4 regions of the Lysinibacillus sp. EB106-09-02-XG168 genome follow, and region 2 is predicted to be linked to each of the others. Evidence: riboswitches for the same ligand, from Rfam matches in the RefSeq annotation. Region 2 holds a riboswitch; each other region holds the start of a gene.
The links. Region 2 has a riboswitch for thiamine pyrophosphate ahead of thiW (energy coupling factor transporter S component ThiW). Riboswitches for the same ligand answer to the same signal wherever they lie in the genome.
Positions count from the first base shown of each region.

Region 1: another riboswitch for thiamine pyrophosphate. It lies ahead of thiC (phosphomethylpyrimidine synthase ThiC); the one in region 2 lies ahead of thiW (energy coupling factor transporter S component ThiW).
Region 3: another riboswitch for thiamine pyrophosphate. It lies ahead of thiT (energy-coupled thiamine transporter ThiT); the one in region 2 lies ahead of thiW (energy coupling factor transporter S component ThiW).
Region 4: another riboswitch for thiamine pyrophosphate. It lies ahead of thiM (hydroxyethylthiazole kinase); the one in region 2 lies ahead of thiW (energy coupling factor transporter S component ThiW).

Region 1 is NZ_JBYTDN010000003.1:202,416-204,618, reverse strand. Features, by position in the region: gene thiC (phosphomethylpyrimidine synthase ThiC) at 1-1,302, opposite strand, end outside; TPP riboswitch at 1,435-1,549, opposite strand; gene AC3WSO_RS02115 (AEC family transporter) at 1,752-2,203, opposite strand, start outside.
Region 2 is NZ_JBYTDN010000003.1:887,525-889,727, reverse strand. Features, by position in the region: gene AC3WSO_RS05135 (MFS transporter) at 1-658, shown strand, start outside; TPP riboswitch at 724-831, shown strand; gene thiW (energy coupling factor transporter S component ThiW) at 933-1,430, shown strand; gene AC3WSO_RS05125 (VWA domain-containing protein) at 1,663-2,203, opposite strand, start outside.
Region 3 is NZ_JBYTDN010000003.1:4,186,051-4,188,253, reverse strand. Features, by position in the region: gene AC3WSO_RS21280 (hypothetical protein) at 1-109, opposite strand, end outside; gene AC3WSO_RS21275 (magnetosome magnetite crystal formation protein family) at 158-490, opposite strand; TPP riboswitch at 617-724, shown strand; gene thiT (energy-coupled thiamine transporter ThiT) at 855-1,415, shown strand; gene map (type I methionyl aminopeptidase) at 1,841-2,203, shown strand, end outside.
Region 4 is NZ_JBYTDN010000003.1:3,697,885-3,700,087, forward strand. Features, by position in the region: gene mbcS (acyl-CoA synthetase MbcS) at 1-561, opposite strand, end outside; TPP riboswitch at 804-902, shown strand; gene thiM (hydroxyethylthiazole kinase) at 991-1,746, shown strand; gene thiD (bifunctional hydroxymethylpyrimidine kinase/phosphomethylpyrimidine kinase) at 1,746-2,203, shown strand, end outside.

The sequences.
Region 1 (2,203 bases), 690 kb from region 2:
GTCATAGCCCGGAGCAATATCTGTTGTTAACGGCCCTAACGTATAGAAAGGAGCTTCCTTACACACCTCTAACTGCTTGTCCATATTTTCTTTAATAAGATGCATTGGTACATGCCCTGGTCCTTCTACCATCACCTGTACATCGTGCTCCCAGGCAATTTGCGTTAATTCCCCTAGCGTTTCCAACTCCGCAAACTGAGCCTCATCATTTGCATCTGCAATAGAACCTGGACGTAAACCATCACCTAAAGAGAAAGCAACATCATAGGTTTTCATAATTTCACAGATTTCTTCAAAATGAGTATATAAGAAGCTCTCTTGATGGTGATATAAACACCACTGTGCCATAATCGAGCCTCCTCTAGACACTATGCCAGTTACACGATTAGCCGTTAATGGCACATAGCGTAGCAATACGCCTGCATGAATCGTGAAGTAATCTACACCTTGCTCTGCTTGTTCGATTAACGTATCACGATACACTTCCCACGTTAAATCCTCTGCCACACCATTTACTTTTTCGAGCGCTTGATAAATCGGCACCGTCCCTACTGGCACTGCGGCATTACGGATAATCCATTCACGCGTCGTATGAATATGTTTACCCGTGGATAAATCCATGATGTTATCAGCACCCCAGCGTGTAGCCCAGGTCATTTTTTCTACTTCTTCTGCAATAGAGGATGACACCGCTGAATTTCCAATATTGGCGTTAATTTTCACGTGGAAGTTGCGTCCAATAATCATCGGCTCTGCCTCAGGGTGATTAATATTAGATGGCAAAATTGCACGCCCCGCCGCGATCTCTGAGCGCACGAACTCAGGATCCATATTTTCGCGAATCGCTACAAATTCCATTTCTGGAGTAATAATTCCCTTTCGTGCATAGTGAAGCTGCGTTACATTTTTACCTTTCTTCGCACGCAAAGGCTTTCTAGATAAATCCGGAAAAACATTTTCTTTCATTCGTGGATCTTCGGCATTGCGGAATCCATTATCTTCCGGCTTAATCGTACGACCCTCGTATTCTTCAACGTCGTCTCGTTCTCTGATCCATATACTACGTAAAGCTGGCAATCCTTTCGTAATGTCCACCTTATGTGCAGGATCAGTGTACGGGCCACTCGTATCATAAACACGCACTGGTGCATTTTCCTCTTCACCAAAGCTTCCTGTCGTCGGACTTAAAGCAATCTCACGCATTGGCACTAAAATATCTGGTCGAGAACCTTCTACGTAAACTTTTTTACTTCCTTCAAAATTTGACATAATCGTAATATTCTTTTCGCTAACTGTTGTCATAAACTACTTCGCTCCCTTTTATATTTATACAAGGACCGAATCTAGCTCACCCCAACAAAAACGAAAGCCGAATCCAAAAAAATTTTGGATCCGGCTAAGAATGTAAAGGTATAGTTATTGCAAATAACAGTGTGCAATAATGGTTAACTTTCCCACGCTGGTATGAGCCAGATCAGGTCCAAAGGGTCAAGAAACCTCTATGCGTTTCCCTCTCAGCCTGACTCATCAGACTCCCCTAGTTAATACTATTAAGTTTGATGCTAGTGTAGCAGATATTGCTAATAGATGGAAGCTTCATTTAATTATTTTTAGCACATTCATCAAGAATCAGCGTCAGATTAGACTTTGGCGCACAACTTCTCGTTATCTGATGAATTCATATACTTTGAAGTTTTATCGGAACAATTCCAGTTTGTATTAACCACGGCAATCAAATTAGCACCTAGCCATTAGGTAAACAACAACTCCGCTACATAAATCACAATCGTCACTGTAATACAGCTCACAATCGTTGAAAATAAAACTGTTTGTGCAGCAGTTGCCGATTCTACATCATATTCTAATGCCAGACTGGAACTATTTCGCGATGTCGGGAATGAACTAGCTATAAAAAGTGATTGTGCCACGACACCGTCTAGACCAAGCGCAAATATGATAAGCAATGCTACGGCGGGCCCTATGATTAATCGTGTAAAACAGCTAATGTATACCATCTTATTGAACATGGATTTTATTTCAAGCTGTGATAGCTGTGCCCCTAAAGTTATTAATGCTACAGCGATAAAACCATCTGCCACATGGTCTATCGGAATTCTTACGAACTGTGGAATAGGGATATTAAAATAGTTCATAGTAACGCCAATAATAAGCGCATGAATAATAGGCATTTTGAGGAAATCCT
Region 2 (2,203 bases):
CTTTTTATTACCTGCTACAAAACCGAACACAGCGAAAAAGGCGCAGAAGCAGGATAATCTTGTAAAGCAGATGGCCCGTTCAGTCCGAATGCCTTATTTTGTCATGCTAATTATCATGCTTGTATTCTCTTTCGGAATTGCTAACTTCCAAACAACATTATCATTATTTGTGACAGAAAAGTTTAATTACACACCTACTGATATCGCCATTATATTAGTAATGGGCGGCGCTTTTGGTGTTGTTGTACAAATGTTTGTTATTACACCGCTGTTTAATCGCTTCGGCGAAATGAAAGTAGTGTTAGTCAATTTATTTATTGCAGCCGTTTCGATTTTCTTAATATTATTCGCATCTGGCTTTGCACTTATTTTAATTGTAGCGACAATCTTCTCTACAGCTACGACATTGATTCGCCCAGCTGTCAACACACTGATTTCGAAGCTTGCAGAAAATGAACAAGGCTATGCAGCTGGTCTGAATAATGCGTATATGAGTCTTGGTAATATGATTGGTCCAGCTTTAGCAGGTATGTTATTCGATTGGAATATGAACAGTCCTTATATTTTCGGGTCTATTATTTTAATGGCTTGCTTCTTCATTGCCCTTATTTGGACAATGAAAAAAGCGCCACACCTTATGCATCCTGATTCAAATTAGTCTTAAAAGTTATTGACTATTTTTAGTAGTGTGCTACATTATTAGGATAAAAACTAACAGTAAATTCTTACCACTAGGGGAGTCTTTAAAAGGCTGAGACGTATATGGTCATATACGGACCCTTTGAACCTGATCTAGTTCACACTAGCGGAGGGAAGTGGCGACACTTGCTTTTAAATATGTAAATGCAGGGCCGCTTCCTATTGCTTTTAGGAAGCGGCTTTTTTGTCGGGTTTATCAGCGATTCACTAAATACTAAAAAGGAGTGGAAATTATGTCAATTCGAAAATTAACAATTATGGCCTTGTTAGTAGCAATTGCCGTAGTAGGTTCTACCTTTGTTTCAATACCAACGGGCATTGCGCGCGCCTATCCTGTGCAGCATGCCATTAATGTTATTGGCGCGATTATTCTTGGACCAGTACCTACCATTTTGGTCGCCTTTGTCACAGGTATTATTCGTATTTTAACAGGCACAGGCTCATTACTAGCTATACCTGGCAGTGTTATTGGTGCTTTATGTGCAGCTCTTGCCTATAAATACAGTGGCAAACAATGGCTAGCATGTGTCGGTGAAATGTTCGGTACAGGTATCATTGCCTCACTTATTGCAGTGCCCTACGCACATTTATTAATGGGGACTTCTGTTGCTGCTTTATTTTTCATGCCAGCTTTTTTAACTTCAAGTACTATTGGGGCTATCTTAGGCATTGTCGTTACCAGCAATTTACGTAAAACAGTATTTGTAACTAACCTAAATACTCTTCTATAAATTATAAATCCTTTTTGAAGGGATGAGAGATTTATCGAAATAAATTTATGTTTTATCGAAACAATTTTAAAATTTATCGGAACAATTTCAGACTTTATCGGAATATTTCAGAAAATACAGTATATATGACCGCACTAATAGTTTTCAGTGTCATCAACTTTTGATGATAGCCTTGGAAATGAAAAAAACGATGGCTCATTACTATAAAGCAATGAACCATCGTTTTAAATTACTAAGATCGTTTTTTCATGCCCTTTAATAGCTGGGCAACATTTGTGTCCTCTGCCTGTATTGGTTTATCCTCGACAAGCTGCTCTTTTTTCTTCGGCCTAGTTAAGAAGCTCCAGCCAAAGCGTCTAATGGTAATATCAATGAAGAATAGTAGCATTCCCGCTAATAAAAGCCTTGTTGCAATATTTTGGCGTTCCGCACCTTTTTTAGTAAATTCACGGAATACTTCGCCAGGTTCTTTTAACACGGAGCCGCCTGTTTGCTTTGTTAGTTCTTCGACTAGCTTATCATTCACTGGACGTAATTCATATTCAGCACTATAAGGTACACTTAAACCAGCCTGGTAAATGGCCTTTTCTTCATCGGCAATGCGGAAGAAAATGAGTCCTGGTTCTGCTCGTACGACAGCTCGAACTTGTGAAGCTGAAATTGTTTCAAGCTGTGTTTCAAGTTCTTCACCCACTTCATTGACAGCGACAATATCTAAGAACGCCGCTTTATTTGTTGGGTCAGTGATGACAAATGAACCGTCTGATTCTAGC
Region 3 (2,203 bases), 3.3 Mb from region 2:
TAGTTATGTTAGGATTTGTTCCTTTTTTTGCAGCGATTACTTTTTTAACAATTGGAATAACGATCGGTGCTAATTTTACGGCGGTTTTGACAACTTTAGATACTTTCAAAAAATAACAGCTCCTTTTAGTACGTTCTGTTCAAGGTTGAAATGAAACTTATCGGATAACGCGAACCGCTTGAATAATATTCCAAATAAGAATTCCGATTGAAACAAGAATGTAAATCACAAATGAAACTAACCAAATGATAAGAAATGAACTACTACCTGAATCTGGTTCAAAAGTGTTGAATGATAAAGTTGAGAAAATAAAGACTGCAAAAAATATTATTCCAAATACGACTGGGATTAAATGTGATATTAGTGCTCGAAGAGAATGACTTTTTACGTCGTTATCTTTTGAAACAAAGTAAACGACTAATGGCACAATAAAGGGTGCAAAAAAGATACTGAGATAACTAAAGGCAGATAAAATTTTTTGGTTCTCCATAGTTGTACCTCCTTTTTAAATATTTACGCATGAAAAACAGTAAAGTTTCAAAAAAATTAATGTGGAAGAGGTTGTAATCGTTACAGTGTTTGCGTACAATGAGGTTGTTCAACTAAATTAAGATGTAACGACCACAAGGGGAGCTGATGATGTCAGCTGAGACTGGGCACGTAATGCCTTAACTCTTTGAACCTGTAAGTTAACACTTGCGTAGGGATGTGGATAGAAACCGACACTTTTACGATGTGAGGCTCTGTCCTGGCATCGTTTTTTTATCTTTATTGATGCTAGATAGGGACATATTTGCCAACTGATTTCTATTCCTGCTCTTGTATCCTACATCGGAACAAAGGAGAGAATAATTATGGACAATAAAAAACTTTTAATGCTTGTGGAGATTGCGATTTTCGCAGCGATTGGCCTTGTGCTCGATCAGGTTTCCTTTAAAGTATGGGCACAAGGAGGCTCTGTTAGTCTCGTAATGGTGCCAATAATGTTAATAGCATTCCGCTGGGGTCTTATTCCAGGCATGGTAACGGGTTTACTTATTGGTGTTATGCAAACAATGTTTGGCGCCTATATTATACATTGGCTTCAAGGAACACTTGATTATGGTGTTGCCTTTACGGTAGTAGGCTTAGCGGCCGTTGTACGTGGGCCAGTGCTTGAGGCTGCAAAAGATTTAAACAAAAAGAAAATGGCGCTTTATATTATTTTAGGAACGGTATTAGCGGGCTTTTTACGTTATGCAGCACATACCATTGGGGGCGCTGTATTTTTCGCAGAGTATGCAGGTGATCAAAATTCATGGGTTTATTCAATCATCTATAATGGAACATATATGCTACCAGCAACGATTTTAACAGCGATAGTCGGTGTTCTGTTATTTACGGCAGCACCTCAATTAATGCAACGAAAATCATAATTATTATGCCCTTCACATGAGTGAAGGGTTTTTATTATTATTTAGTTCCTCACCATAACATGGGGGTGATTTCCGTTCCGACTGGACCCTTTGTTGCTGCCGCTTCGCTTTCGCACAGATAAAACATTTGCTAACGAAACGGCAGCGGCACCGATGTTGGTCACGAAGGCGTTATCACAGGATGTGATGATTTTAGCCTTCGTTCCCCTATTGCTAATCCCCGAGGAGTCGCCCAGTCTCCACTCCAATTAACATATGCACATTGTTTACGTTTTAATAAATGTCATCCTCAACTTATGGAGATAAGCCTGTTTTCGGCACTTTATAATTTATGATGGCATATAATATTTAAAGCGTTTAGCGTTTTAAGCATAGAAAGTTATGTTATATTAAATAGTAGATATTAGATGAAAGGGACGTTAAAAATGATTGTAAAAACGCAAGAAGAGATTGAAGCCTTTAAAAAAATCGGCCGTATTTGTGCTGAAATTCGTGAAGCAATGAAGGCTGCTACAAAACCAGGTGTAACAACACTAGAACTAGATGAAATTGCAGGCCGTATGTTTGCTGAGGCCGGAGCAGTTTCTGGACCTAAAGGGGAGTATGATTTCCCAGGATACACATGTATTAGTGTTAATGAGGAAGTCGCACACGGTATTCCAGGTGGACGTGTGATTAAAGAGGGAGATATCGTCAATATAGATGTATCTGGTTCATTAAACGGCTATTTTGCTGATACAGGCATTTCATTTGTAGTTGGTGAAGGCTATGAGGATAAAGAAAAGTTG
Region 4 (2,203 bases), 2.8 Mb from region 2:
CTTTGGATTGCCTGTTGTACCACTTGTATATGCTAAAAATGCAATGTCTGTACTCTTAGTTGGAGTAGCGCATATATAAGATGTTGGTTGGCTTTGCATTTTTTCAAGCAGCGGTTGCCAAGGTTCATGTGCATGACCAATGACAAATTGCTTTATTGCTTCTAAATTATCCACATTATCAAATTGTTCAATATAAGGCTCAAATGCAACAACTCCTTTTGCATCGGCATGATTGATTCGATATTCAATATCTTTAGTTCTCAGCATTTCTGAACTAGGTATAATAGTTAAGCCTGCCTTCAAAGCTGCAATATACACGATATATGCTTCCACTGATCTCGGTACCATGACTAAAATTACGTCGCCTTTTTTTAAACCTTGGGAGGTAAATACATGTGCTGCCTGATTCGCCTTTTCAAGTAAAGTTGTATATGTTAAGTACTGAATTTCCTCGTTTTCGCCATAAACTAATAATGCATTTTTGGTAGGATCCTGCGCATATTTCTCAATTTCCTCTGAAATGTTATACCATTCTGGTGCGATTAAATCTTCTCTTTTCATGGCAATTGCCCCCTTTTGTTACGCTCATTATAAAACTCAATTTTTATCATTTTCAATGGAATTCACTCTAATTCATTAAAGTCGTGACAACTATCATGCTCCGCTATATGGCATCAGTCACGTATAGCTTCTATTCATTTCAATTTGGCGTAATCGTCGCTTTCGCACAGAATTACTGAATGCAAATAAAAAACTCCTATTGAACGCGAATGAATAATATGGTACATTTTGGTCAACTAAAAGCATGATTGCAGGGGGACTCATTTAGAGTTGAGAAGGTAAAACCTGACCCTTTGAACCTGTTAGTTAATACTGACGTAGGGAGCAATTCACATCGACTTACTGATGAAAGGCTCTTTTACGTGTTTTTTGCGCACGAAAAAGGGCCTTTTTTGCACGCTTACGTCCATCCAACGAGGAGGACTTAAATTGATATTCCAAACGATCCGTAAACAAAATCCACTTATTCATTGCATGACGAATTATGTTGTTGCTAATTTCCAAGCAAATGGCTTATTAGCAATAGGCGCTTCCCCAGTCATGGCTGATGACGGTCATGAGGTTGAGGAAATGGTCACAATCGCCTCAGGCTTATTGATCAATATTGGGACCCTTAATGAGCGAATGAAAGAATCCATGTTACTTGCAGGAAAAAAAGCAAATGTTCTTGGTATTCCGGTTGTTTTAGATCCTGTTGCAGCAGGTGCAACGACTTACCGGAAACAAACGGTACAGCATTTATTGGAGGAAATAAAATTTGCGGCAATTCGATGTAATATCGGAGAGCTTGCAGCAATTGCCAATGTAGACTGGCAACAAAAAGGCGTAGATAGTGGTAGTGGTTCAATTTCTTTAGAACTAGAGGCGCAGAAAATAGCTCAACTTTACAATTGTATTGTTATTGTGACAGGTGAAAAGGATTTTATTACTGATGGCAAACATCAGCAATGGGTTACAGGTGGAAATTCGCAAATGACAGAAGTCACTGGAACAGGTTGCTTATTGAGTGCACTATGTTGTGCCTCCTTCACCGCAGGAGCTCAACCTTTTGACCAATTACTAGAAACATTATCGCTATATAAAAAATTAGCAGAAAAAGCCGCTTCTTCTACTCGATTCATTGGCGATTTTCAAATTGCTGTATTAAATGAACTACATCGCCTTTCAAAGGAAGGTGAAGAATAATGCATATTGTAACGACAATTGCCGGTTCAGATAGTGGCGGCGGTGCAGGTATACAAGCTGATTTAAAAACATTCCAGGAATTAAAAGTATTTGGAACGTCTGTCATTACTGCTTTAACAGCCCAGAATACTTTGGGTGTATCGGATGTTTTACCAATTGAAGTGAGCTTTGTTGAAAAACAACTGAAAGCGCTAATCGAGGACTTTTCAATTAGTGCTATTAAAACAGGAATGTTGTTTTCCTCCGAAATCATCCAATCAATTGCACATATTTTAGCCGAAGTAAATATTCCACTTATTGTAGATCCTGTTATGATCGCAAAAGGTGGCGAGAGCTTATTACAGCAAGAAGCAATTGAGGCATTACGAAATTATTTGCTACCTTTAGCAACAATTGTAACGCCAAACATTCCTGAGGCCGAAACCCTTTCTGGAAGAAAAATTAATTCTTTAGCAGA